3 regions of the Desulfovibrio sp. UIB00 genome follow, and region 1 is predicted to be linked to each of the others. Evidence: predicted binding sites of a transcription regulator. Region 1 holds the regulator's gene; each other region holds the start of a gene.
The links. Region 1 encodes sigma-54, which starts transcription at its own class of promoters, with help from an activator protein. Its sites were predicted from a motif close to CTGGCACGGNNNNTGCTT; they were not measured.

Region 1 (4,154 bases):
GTCATGGTATTCTTGTGCCCGGCGGCTTTGGATATCGCGGCGTGGAAGGCAAGATTGCCGCCATCCGTTATGCGCGTGAAAACAACATTCCCTTCTTTGGCATCTGCCTTGGCATGCAGTGCGCGGTTATCGAATTTGCCCGCCACGTGGCAAACCTTGATGACGCCAATTCGGAAGAATTCAACCCGCTTTCTGATCACAAGGTCATCTACCTTATGACCGAGTGGTTCGACTTCCGCACCAAGAACGTTGAAAAACGCGACGCGGGCAGCGACAAGGGCGGCACCATGCGCCTTGGCTCCTACCCCTGCAAGGTGCAGCCCGATACCAAGGCCTTTGTGGCCTACAAGAAGGGCATGGTTGATGAACGTCACCGCCATCGCTACGAATTCAACAATGCCTTCAAGGAAATGCTGGGCGAAAAGGGCATGGTTTTCAGCGGCACCGCCCCTGACGATTCGCTTGTGGAAATCATTGAGCTGAAGAACCACCCCTGGTTCCTTGGCTGCCAGTTCCATCCCGAATTCAAGTCCCGGCCCATGAACGCGCATCCGCTGTTCCGCGAATTTATCGGAGCGGCGAAAAAGTTCGCCAAGGTGTAATTAGCGGCGCTAACGCAGCGAGGCTTTTTGATTTTCACCAAGCTTGGGTATCGCAAAATCGCGCAAAAAGGGGAGGGCATTGCCTTCCCCTTTTTTGGTGCGCAGATTATTTTCAACGGCGCAAATGCTGCGCCAAATCTGGATTTTTGGCGCTGGCAGCCTTTGCTGCTGGTTGGCGATACCGCGAACCTGATCTTGCAACTGTTAGCTATTGCATAATTTTTGCAGATGTGGCACAGTACTTGTAAACAGATAAGTCTATAGTCCTATGGCTAGTTAAGGCAAAAGAGCACACATGGCACTGGAACTACGGCAGCAACTTAAGCTGTCACAGCAACTGGTAATGACCCCGCAATTGCAGCAGGCAATCAAGCTGTTGCAACTCTCACGCGTGGAACTTCTGGAAACTGTGCAGCAGGAACTGCTTGAAAACCCCTTTCTCGAAGAATCTTCACTTACGGACGATGCCTCCCAGGAGCAGCACGAGGAAAGCCGCGAAGCCCCAAAGGAGGAAGTGTACGACAGGGAACTGGCCAAGGACGCCGACTGGGAAGATTACCTCGGTGAGTTTGCCAGCACCCCCCGCCTTTCGCAGTCGCGCGAGTTTGAACTTGCCGAAGAAATTTCGCCTCTCGAAGCCCGATATGCGGCCAAGCCCACCCTTGAGGGGCATCTTTTCTGGCAGTTGCGCCTTTCGTCGCTGACAGAAGAGCAGAAGGCCATTGGCGAGGTCATTATCGGCAACCTCTCCTCCGCCGGGTACCTGCAAGCCAGCATTGAAGAAGTGGCCGAAATGGCCCAGGTCGCGCCCGAGGCAGTGCTGCCCGTGCTTGAGAGGGTGCAGCTTTTTGATCCCATCGGCGTTGCCGCGCGCGATGCGCGCGAATGCCTGATGGTGCAGATCAAGAGCCTCAATTACGCCCGCGACCCAATCCTCGTGGAGCTGGTAGAATCGCACCTCGAAGACCTCGAGGCCAAGCGCTACAAGCCCCTGCTGCGCAAGTTCAAGCTCGATATGGAAGAGCTCAAGGAGTATCTGGATATCATCCAGAGCCTTGACCCATTGCCCGGCGCAAGTTTTGGCGGCGGCGAGCCAACCTACGTAAGCCCCGATGCCTATTTGTACAAGATGGGCGATGAATTTGTGATTTTGCTCAATGATGACGGCCTGCCCCAGTTGCAGCTTTCGGCCATGAGCCAGATGAACATTGGCGGCTCTGAGAAGGAAAAGGACTACTGCGCAGAAAAGATCCGCTCCGCCTCATGGCTTATCAAGAGCCTGTATCAGCGCCAGCGCACGCTTTATAAGGTTATGGAAAGCATTGTGCGCCACCAGCAGCCATTTTTTGAAGACGGCGTGACCAAGCTCGCGCCGCTCATTCTCAAGGATATTGCTGACGACATCAGCATGCACGAATCAACGGTGAGCCGCATTACCACCAACAAGTATGTGGCAACGCCCCACGGCATCTTTGAATTGAAGTTTTTCTTTAACAGCGGCCTTGAACTCGATGACGGAAGCCAGGTAGGCTCAGAAAGCGTCAAGGCTCTGATCAAGAAATTCATCTCTGAGGAAGATACCCGATCCCCCCTCAGCGATGAGCGTATCGGCGAAATGCTCAAGGAGCGTCTCAAGGTCAATATTGCGCGGCGCACGGTGGCAAAATACCGCACGGCGCTTGATATTCCATCTTCGTCAAGGCGCAAGGAGCATTTCTGATTCCCCGTCGAGTGGCTCAATACTTAGGAGGAACTTATGAACATCTCATTTGCTTTCAAGAACTTTGAAGCCTCCGAACATCTGAAGAAGTATGCCCGTCGCCGCATGGAAAAGCTGGGACGGTTTTTTGGCAAGGCCTCTGGCCTTGAAGTTGTCGTTGTGCTGACAGTCGACAAGTTCCGTCATCGCTGCGAAGTGACCGTTACGGGCGAAGGCCTGCACATCAACGCCACGGAGCAGACTTCGGACATGTACGCCGCCATTGACCTTGTGACAGACAAGGTTGAATCGCAGATCAAGCGCCAGGTGGCCCGCGTAAAGGCCCAGCGGCGGCACGCCCGCAATACGGATGTGGACGTGTTTACCTACAACCTCGATGCCGAAGCCGACGTGCAGCAGCCCGTTGACGGCACCGACCGCCTCGCCACCAAGCCCCTGCATCTGGATGAAGCGCTCATGCAGCTTGATTCCATCGGCAGCGAGTTTCTGGTGTTCTTTAATGCAGAAAACAACCGCATCAATGTGGTATACCGCACCAAGGTGAACGGCTATGCCCTCATTGACCCCGTGTTGTAATCGTTCATAATGAGGGGGCGGGCTGGCAACGGCTCGCCCCCGTCTCAGGCGCACCCCCTGCCGGTTGCCGCGCAATGGCCCTCACCTGGGCTTGAGCGCGGCGCGGATTTGGCAACGTCCGTCAGAAGCCTGTGGCGTACAACCCCGGCTGCAAACGGCGATCTGACCCCGAAGAGGCGAATGTCATGAAGGATTCCGCGCAGATACCCGCCACAGATTCCACCCTTGCCGCAAAGCCTGATGCCGACGCGCCCGTTCCCGGCGTGGATGTGCAGGTGTGCATTGTCACGGGCCTTTCCGGCGCTGGCAAAAGCACAGCGCTCAAGGTTTTTGAAGACATGGGCCATTTTGTGGTCGATGGGCTGCCCGTGAGCCTTGTCATGGAAATGGTGGACATGATGTCGCGCCCCTCCATGAGCCACTTCAAGGGTATTGCTCTGGGTATGGATCTGCGCCAGAGCAATTTTGTGGAAGATATCAACGATTGCCTGAGCATGCTCGCGGGCAAAAACATCCGCCCCATGCTGCTTTTTCTTGAGGCCAACAATCAGGAACTCATTCGCCGCTATGCCTCGACCCGCCGCCCGCATCCGCTGGAGCGCGAGGGCATGGGCCTTGAGGCGGCGCTGCTGGCAGAGCGCAGCAGCCTGCGCCCCCTGCGTGAAATGGCTGATCTGGTCATCGACACCTCGCGTTTCTCCATCCACGACCTGCGGCGCGCCATTCAGAAGCGCTGGAGCGGCAACAAGGGCAAGCTGCGGGCCATCAGGGTCAACGTGATTTCTTTCGGTTTCAAATATGGTGTGCCGCGTGAGGCTGATCTGGTTTTTGACCTGCGTTTTCTGGCAAATCCCTATTTTGTGGAAGAGCTGCGGCCCATGAGCGGCAAGGACAAACCCGTTGCCGACTATGTGTTCAATTCGCCCCATGCCCGCGAATATCGCGACAAGCTGGTTGATCTGCTGTTTTTTATGCTGCCGCTCATGGAGGCCGAAGGCCGCTACCGCATAACCGTGGCCGTGGGCTGTACCGGCGGCCGCCACCGCTCTGTGGCAATGGCCGAAGAAATTTTACAGGCGCTGCGGCAGGCTGATTATCCGGCTTTTCTGGAGCATCGGCACCTTGAACTTGGCTAAAAAAGCTGGCACGTTCTGTTGCGTGAGGTTGTCATGACGGACGAAAACAAGAAGACTCAGGTTGGAATCATTCTGGTTTCGCATGCCGACTATGGTTCGGCCATGCTGCGCACCGCCGAA
Region 2 (4,154 bases), on a different contig from region 1:
AAAACCATGCGCAGAACACCAGTTCCGAGGCCCCAGAACTGTGGGCCGACTGATACATGCCCACAAAGATCGCGCCAACCATGACTGCGTTGGCCGCAACCCGGATTATGCTGGAATAGAGGGTCTGACGGTAACTGTTCATTGATGCTCTCCTGAGTGTGTTTGTCCACCCGAGGTGCGCCGGAGCGGGGCGAACCGCTCCGGCGCGCAGGGTGGGGGTAGGCACCCTGGGGGTTTACTTCTTGAAGATGTTGGTCTTGGACACGTTCATGATGCGCATGGACTGGGCCTTGTCGGCGTTGCGGTAGGCAATGCGCATTTCGTCGCCAGCGGTCCATACATAGGCCGGGTAATCCTGGGCTTCAGCAGGAATCTTGAAGGTGATCAAAGACTTCTGGCGTCCAGAGTACACGGTGACGGTCTGCTGATCCTTGTCGATAATGGGGAAGGTCTTGCCCTTGACCTTGGGATGGTCGGAGCCGACGTTCTTTTCCACATCGGTGAACTGCACGGCCAGTTCGCGCACGCTGTTGGTCTTCTGGTCATAGATAAGCACGGTGTTCTTGACCAGATCGATCATCAGGCGGCCACCCACGCTGGGGGTCGGGCCCATGTCTTTGGATTCCACAGGCAGCTTGAAGGTATGCGTGCCGCCGCTGTAGTGCGGGTTAAACTGATCGTGCGTCACGTCCACCACAATGGTGAGGGTTTTGGCTGTGGCATCAAAGGCCACGCAGCGTCCCTGTTCCACGCCTCCGTCGAAGTTGCAGCCGGTGAGCAGTGCAACAGAGAAGGCCATCGCCAGCATAAGCATCAGGTTACGAATCTTCATGGCGGGTCTCCTTCTAGTTGGCCGCGGGCTGGTTCTTCTTGGCGGCAATTTCCGCCTTGGCGCCCTGTACCATCTTGACGGTTATGTAAAGGGAGATAGCCGACACGAAGCCGAGCACGTCGATCGTAGCAGCCGGGCCAAGCAGCCAGCCCCATGCCGGGAATTCAGCTTCAACCAGCTTGCACACAACCGAGATGAGGCAGCCGATAACGGCCAGGCCGAACACGAAGCGGATGCCGTAACCCTTTACATACTTGGTGGCGACAACGCCGATCTGCGCGCCGATGGCCGCGCCGCACAGCATGATGAGAGCGGCAAGCAGTTCCACGCGGCCCTTGTATGCGTACGAAGCCGTGCCGTAGAGACCGGAGATGGCGACTTCAAAGAGGTCCGTACCCACCGCCAGATGGGTGGGGCAGCCGACAAGATACACCAGGGCGGGCATGCGGATAAGACCGCCGCCGATGCCGAGGATACCAGCCAGCCAGCCGGTGAAGAAGCTGACGAAGATGGGCAGCCATGCGGAGCAGGTGATGTTGGCCTGCTTGAAGTGGAACACAGGCGGAATCTTGATGGCGTGCAGGCGGGAGGCCCAGTCAACGCCAGTTGCCGCGTGATCAAGTTCCTTGTTCTGGGCCTTGGCTTCGCGTTCCTTTCTGCGGCGAGCGGCGATATCGTGAAATACAAGCCATGCCAGCAGCACAAGCAGGACAACGTACAACCAGCGCACAACCTTGTCGACGGAACCAAGGCGTTCCAGCCACATGACCATCTGCGCGCCAACTTCCACGCCCACGATGGTACCAAACAGCATGGTCAGGCCCAAGCCGTAGTCAACGTTGCCGAACTTGCCGTGCCGCATGGTGGAGATAAGCGATTTACCCGCCATCTGCGCCACGTCGGTACCAATGGCGAAGGCCATGGGGAAACCAAGAATGTTCAGACCTGGGGTAACCATCCAGGCGCCGCCCATGCCGAAAAAGCCGCCGATAATGCCAACGCCCAAACCAAGAATGACAAGGCCCGGCCAGAAAATGAACACGCCGGAAATGGGCATCAAAATATACAACCATTCCATAACTTGCCTCCTTCCGACTACTTTTCGGACAATTCGCGGTGCTTGAGGTCAATGCCGATGTGCGTCATGACGACATCCGCCAGCCAACCCAGTATGCAACCTGTAACCGGGATAATGGCCATAGTCAGAATGGCAAAAAAGAAGTGGCTTTCATTGTACATTTCAGCCCACCAGTACAGTATGCCGTCAAGCTTGCGCGTATCGGCGACCACCACAACGTTGGCAACCTTGCCGCCGCCAGCAGCCAGGGCCGCGCCGGGCAATGCCGCAACCAGCAGCGCGCAACCTGTAAGCCATGTCCAGAGCCTCTGCATCCTTTTCATAACTTCCTCCACATCAAAATGTGACATCTCCACTTCAACCACTTACCCATGTTGCGATGACTCCCGTCGGGGGCAGGCACCGCCTCGTTGCCTCGAATGTGAAAGTATTAGCAAAGGCTGTGCCATTGCATAATTATTGCCTGAAATTGCGCCTTTTTTTCTATTTTTGCGCGAAAAATCTTGTCACGAGGGGGAATGTTTTTTATACTCAGCTCCAAGATTGCGCTTTTTTGCACAAAATAGGGGAGCACCATGCGCTTACACAGAACACTTCCCCAGGGCAGCTCACTGGAGTTCACGGCATTCTTTATGAATCGCAGCCTTGCAAGCCGTATGCTGATGCTGGGTTTGCCCCTGCTGGCGCTCGTGCTGCTGATTATTTTTACTGCCACGGGCAGCAGCATCGAGGCCATTCTTGATCGCGCAATTGCGCGCAATGCACAGCTTCAATCACAGGCAATGAGCCTTGCGCTGGAGCAGGCGCTGGACGAAACGCGCAATCAGCTTCTTATTCTCGCCGCTGGTTCCATGGATCAAAAAGACATGGCCAACCGGCTCAAATTCCGCGCCAAGGCCGGTGGCTTGCGATACAGGGAACTGGCTTTTGAGGGTCTGGCACCAGACAACCGCTATCTGCTTGTCAACACGGGCGGGGATATCATCAATGTTCCCATGCGGCAGGCACTTGCCAGCCCCACCGGTCCCTTCCACTCCATTGCCTCGGAACACCGTGCCGGGCACGTCAGCGTTGCCCAGCCCGTTGAAGTGACCTACTCCATGGTGCCGGTTAAGGGCAGCAACCAGAATATCACCTTGTATGTGCTGCGCTTTTCCACTCCGGTTCATGATGCGGAAGGCACGTTTGCCGGCTACCTGATGCTTTCTCTGGATCTGAGGGAGCTGCGGGATATCCTGTCCACTTACTCCGGCCCCAATGCCCCCATTGCCGCATCAGGCGATGAGGGGCGCGTGCGTACACTTTTTTTTGACCGCGATGGCTGGATGCTCTTTCAGTCCGAAGCTCCGGATGCTGGTCTGGCTCAGCGCAGCCTGGGCACAGATGCAGTACGCGCAGGCTTTCTTGGTGATTTTGGCAGGCCTGGATTTAACACCGCATTCCGGCCTGGCCCCGAGCACATCAATTATTGGAGCATGGTATCCGATGTGCAGGAGGGCAAGTCAGGCCAGCTTCCCCTTTCTGAAAACAGCTCTCTGTGGAGCAGCAGCCAGATGAGGGTGGAGAGGGTCAGTTATGTCCCTGTAACCTTCAGCCCTGCTTCGCAGGAAACAATAATATTGGGCGGTTTGGCGGTACTGGACACCAGCTTTACCACCACACGCACGGGCGTACAGCTCATGGGCATCTATGTTGGGGCCTTTGTTGGCGGTATGCTGCTTTTGGGTCTGAGCCTTTGGTGGCTGGCGCGGCAGACGGGCAGATCGCTCAACGCCGTAACAGCGGAGCTTGAACGCTGCAACGCCGAAGGGACCGACAAGAATATAGATATGCCCCAACTGCCGCGAGAACTGGAACAACTGAAGGCCGGCATCAACACCCTGCTTGAGCGCTTGCGCTTTGCCGCCGAGGCGCGCCGCCTGCGCGCCGCTGAGGATGATGCCCAGCAGCAGCGCGAGCCAGTGGAAGATCTGCCGCATCCCGAAGACCTGCCAGTCAACAGCCTTATTGGCACATCGCCAGCCATGCTTGCCCTGTGCGACAATGTTCGCAAGGCTTCGCAGGTGATGGCCGATGTGCTGGTTGTGGGCGAAACCGGCACAGGCAAGGAGCTGGTTTCCGAGGCCATCCACAGGCTCAGTGCTCGGGCCGCAGGGCCGTTCATTACCATCAATTGCGGCGCGCTGGACGAAAATCTGCTCATGGATACCCTTTTCGGGCATGTGAAAGGCGCATTCACCGAGG
Region 3 (4,154 bases), on a different contig from region 1:
ACGCGGCCTAGAGCCGTTTGCGAATGAAATGAGGTAACTGCTCTGCGCGGATTTTTCTGAAAATCCTTGCCGCGAAATGCGCGCAGGCAAGCTTTGCCTGCCGTAAGCGAGCATTTCATGTGTACATGCTCTAGAGTATGGCCGCCGTGCCCATTTCGCCGGTACGCACCCGCAGGGCCTGTTCAACCGGGCACACAATGATCTTGCCATCGCCGATGCCGCCCGTCTGGTTGATCTTGATGATGGTGTTCACGACCCTGTCCAGCATGTTGGCGGGAACCACAATGGAGAGCAGCCGCTTGGGGACGTACATCATGCCTTTGTAGCTCCCCATGCCGCGCACGATGGGGCTTATCTCCACTGAAACCTCTTCGGCTATGCCCTTCTGCTTGCCCCGCCCGAATACGGGGATGACGCTCATGCCCGGGAAGCCCATGCGATCCAGGGCTTTTTTTGTGGCCGTCACCTTGTTGGGACGGATAATGGCGATAATCTCCTTCATGGCGAGCTCCTGAACTGTATTGCCTCAATGCTGTATAAAAGCGCCTTGGCGGCGGGCAAAAGCAATTGCTGTTGCGCTAGATGCCTTCCTGCCCGGTGCGGATGGTCAGCACCCGCTCCACCGATGACACAAAAACCTTGCCATCGCCAAAATTGCCCGTGTTGGCATAGCTCTGCACAAGTTGCAGCACCTGATCCACGTGCTCGTCCTCCACCACCATCATGAGCAGATTTTTGGGCAGCTCGTCGTAGTGAACGCTGCCGCTGTCCAGTCCTTTCTGTTTGCCACGCCCAAAGGCCTGAATTTTTGTCAGGGCCACAAAACCCGATGCGGCAAGCCCTTCCACCACATTTTCGGTGCTCTCTGGACGAACGATGGCTCGTACCATTTTCATTGGCGGCTCCTTTGGAGTTGTTGATGCTGTCATTTCCGCTCAAATTTTTTCATGCGCGCTTGCGTTGCCAAAAGCGTCATTTGTTCACTGGCAAGAAAAATGTCCGTTTCAGGCTTCAGGCCGCGTTGGGCATTCGATGCATTTTTGTTTTCCTGCAAGGATGGCAAGCCTTTTATGCAGGGAGTGTACTCTCGCTTTAGCCGTTGCGACAACGGAAGCTACGGATAAAGACAGCAACGCTACGGTACTCGACCGGAATAAAAGGCGAGCCAGACGCAGCAGGGAACGAAAAGGCGCGAATGCCCGCGCGGCCTAGTCGGCAATGCCGTACTTCACGACCATCGCCTCCAACTGATCCATCGACAGCGGCTGGGGAATAACGAAGTTCTGGTTGTTGATGATCTTTTCTGCCAGTTCGCTGTATTCCTTGGCCTGATTCTGGCTGTCGTCATATTCGGTCACGGTTTTTTTGTTAAATTCGGCCTTCTGCACGATGTTGTCGCGGGGCACAAAGTGGATCATCTGCGTGCCGATAGAGGCGGTGAATTCTTCAAGAAATTCCTTTTCGCGGTCTACGTTACGGCTGTTGCAAATGATGCCGCCAAGGCGCACGCCGCTCTGCTTGGCGTACTTGAGCAGGCCCTTGCAGATGTTGTTGGCGGCGTAGATGGCCATCATTTCACCAGAGGCCACGATGTAGACTTCCTGCGCCTTGCCGTCGCGGATGGGCATGGCGAAACCGCCGCACACCACGTCGCCGAGCACGTCAAAGAAAACGAAATCAAGATCATCAGTGTACGCGCCCTGATTTTCCATCAGGTCAATGGCCGTGATAACGCCTCGGCCAGCACAGCCCACGCCCGGTTCCGGGCCGCCAGATTCCACGCAGAGGATGTCGTGAAAGCCCTTCTTGACCACCTTGTCCAGAGTCACTTTTTCCGCACCCACGGCGCGCAGGGTGTCCATGAGCGATTCCTGCGGCTTGCCGCCCAGAATCAGGCGGGTGGAGTCGGCCTTGGGGTCGCAGCCGTGGATAAAAATCTTCTTCCCGTGAAAATGGGCCATGGCCGCAGCCGTGTTCTGGGTTGTGGTGGACTTGCCGATGCCGCCCTTTCCGTAAATGGCTATCTTGCGAGGCATAACGCATTCTCCCGCCGTCTTCCGGCTGTTTTGACCAGGGACAAGGCGTCTCTGGCACCGTGTATGCCCCTCTTGTGCATCGGCTGTGCCATTGTGGAAGATTTTTAATTTAACGTTTTAAAACGAATAGTTATGGAAACTATGCTTAATCACGCTTTGCAACATGCGTACGCAAGCGTACAAAGCACCGCTTTTTTGGACAGATTGGTACATTTAACAAATACATATGTAATTTCAGTATATTACTAAATCCCTCTTTCAAATATTTACGTGACCATGAACAATATATAAAATTTGTAATACACTAATTTATTTAACTTTATATACAATCAGCAATCACTCCCGCTTTGTTATCGAGTCATAACTTTGTACGCAGGTGGAACGTACCTGCTCCGCGCCCGATGCAGGCAGAGAGCGCGCAGTGATGTAGACATTAATAATAGTGTTATTTCAGCATGTTATTTGTAAATCTTTTCAAGCGCATGGATATTGCAATGGCAATGCATATGAAAGGCCGGACTGCTTTGAGGCCCTGCCACAACAGACGGAGAGCATATGCAAGGTTTACTCGACGGCTCGCGGATTGCGGTTTTTCACGATGATTCAGGCGCGCTGGCAGCGCCCACAGCGGCCAGTGCGGTGGCGGTGTATGTGCGGGGGGAACACAACTGGAGCGAAGGCAAAAGGCACAGTTTCAGCCTGACCCAAGGCGCTGGTTTGAGCGAACTGCGCGAACAGATGCAAACACTGGCCGCCAATCTGGGAGATTGCCGCATTGTGGTGGGTGCGGAAGACCATGGCGCGCCCTACGGTGTGCTGGACAAGATGGGATTTTACATCTGTATGATGGACAGATTTGAGGCAGAAGCTCTGGAAGGAGTGCGCAAGGGGGTGTTGGCCGCAGTACAGCAGGCGACCCGCCCACAGTGCGGCATGCTGCCCACAAGCAGACCGCGAGAAATAGCACCGGGGCGTTTTTTTCTGGACATGTGCGAGGCCAAGCTGACCGACCCTCTGTTCACAGCCAGAGAATCCATCTTGGTATTTGTTGAAACCGCGCCCTTTGAGCAGTTGCAGATCAAGTGCGACCACGAACCGCGCTGGCTGCCCAGCTTTGCGCTGGTGACAGGGCTTGAAATGGAAAAAGAAGAGCTGGAATCGGGCCTCATGCTGGTGACCGTGCGCCAGCCTGCAGACCGCAATGCCGATGCCCTGCTGGGGCAAAAGTGGTTTGACGGCACGGGCTGTTCTTGCGGCTAGAGCAGCACAACGTTACACGCCGTATTCCCTGAGTTTGCGCCACAGGGATGATCGGCTGATGCCCAGCATGTCTGCGGCCAGAGTGCGGTTGTCGCCCGCCAGTTCAAGGGCGTGCAGGATGTGCTGTTTTTCCATCTCTGCCAGCGGAACAAGCGGCGTTGATACGCCCGATGCTGGCGCGGCGGGCACCGATGCACCTGGCGTTGTTGCCTGGGGGCAGACTGGGGTTGCAGCCTCGGCAGGCTCTTGCCGGGCGGCAACAGCAGAAGAAAAGACGGGATCGCGGGCTGGCAGGCGGGCCGCAGCCTCGGAAACTTCCGGCGGCAGATGCGCCAGACTTATGCTGCCGCCCGGCGGACAAAAAACCGCCGCCCGCTCGAGAATATTGGCAAGTTCGCGCACGTTGCCGGGGAAGGGATACTGCCGCAGCGCATCAAGGGCGTCATCTTCAATCTCCAGCGGCACGGCCCCGCCCTGCTCCGCCAGCCGCGCAAGAAAAAACCGCGCCAGCAGTGGGATGTCCTCTGCCCTGCTGCGCAGGGGCGGCAGCTCCTGCGTTACCACGGCCACGCGGTAATACAGATCACGCCGGAAGCGCCCTGCCTCCACCTCTTCCTTAAGGTTGCGGTTGGTGGCGGCGATGATGCGCACGTCCACGGGTATATCCACGGTGCCGCCCACGCGGCGCAGGTTCTGCTCCTGCAGAACACGCAGCAGCTTGACCTGCATGCCCGCCGGCATTTCACCCATCTCGTCCAGAAACAGCGTACCTCCGCTGGCGGCTTCAAACAGGCCTTCTTTGCGCCGCACCGCGCCGGAAAAGGCCCCCTGCTCATGTCCAAAAAGTTCGCTCTCAAG

Region 2: a site for sigma-54 is predicted at 2,342-2,359, ahead of JMF94_RS10980 (DVU0150 family protein). Genes of this name have one in related genera too.
Region 3: a site for sigma-54 is predicted at 2,111-2,128, ahead of nifH (nitrogenase iron protein). Genes of this name have one in related genera too.

Annotation. Positions count from the first base shown of each region.
Region 1 is NZ_JAETXJ010000009.1:116,459-120,612, forward strand. Features, by position in the region: gene JMF94_RS13325 (CTP synthase) at 1-602, shown strand, start outside; gene JMF94_RS13330 (hypothetical protein) at 630-821, shown strand; gene rpoN (RNA polymerase factor sigma-54) at 898-2,322, shown strand; gene raiA (ribosome-associated translation inhibitor RaiA) at 2,359-2,898, shown strand; gene rapZ (RNase adapter RapZ) at 3,084-4,034, shown strand; gene JMF94_RS13350 (PTS sugar transporter subunit IIA) at 4,068-4,154, shown strand, end outside.
Region 2 is NZ_JAETXJ010000006.1:147,283-151,436, forward strand. Features, by position in the region: gene JMF94_RS10965 (hypothetical protein) at 1-142, opposite strand, end outside; gene JMF94_RS10970 (DUF4881 domain-containing protein) at 236-832, opposite strand; gene JMF94_RS10975 (sulfite exporter TauE/SafE family protein) at 846-1,910, opposite strand; gene JMF94_RS10980 (DVU0150 family protein) at 1,928-2,233, opposite strand; gene JMF94_RS10985 (sigma 54-interacting transcriptional regulator) at 2,486-4,154, shown strand, end outside.
Region 3 is NZ_JAETXJ010000001.1:427,961-432,114, reverse strand. Features, by position in the region: gene JMF94_RS01900 (P-II family nitrogen regulator) at 131-502, opposite strand; gene JMF94_RS01895 (P-II family nitrogen regulator) at 579-896, opposite strand; gene JMF94_RS15040 (hypothetical protein) at 926-1,054, opposite strand; gene nifH (nitrogenase iron protein) at 1,209-2,036, opposite strand; gene JMF94_RS01885 (Fe-only nitrogenase accessory AnfO family protein) at 2,592-3,296, shown strand; gene JMF94_RS01880 (sigma-54 dependent transcriptional regulator) at 3,309-4,154, opposite strand, start outside.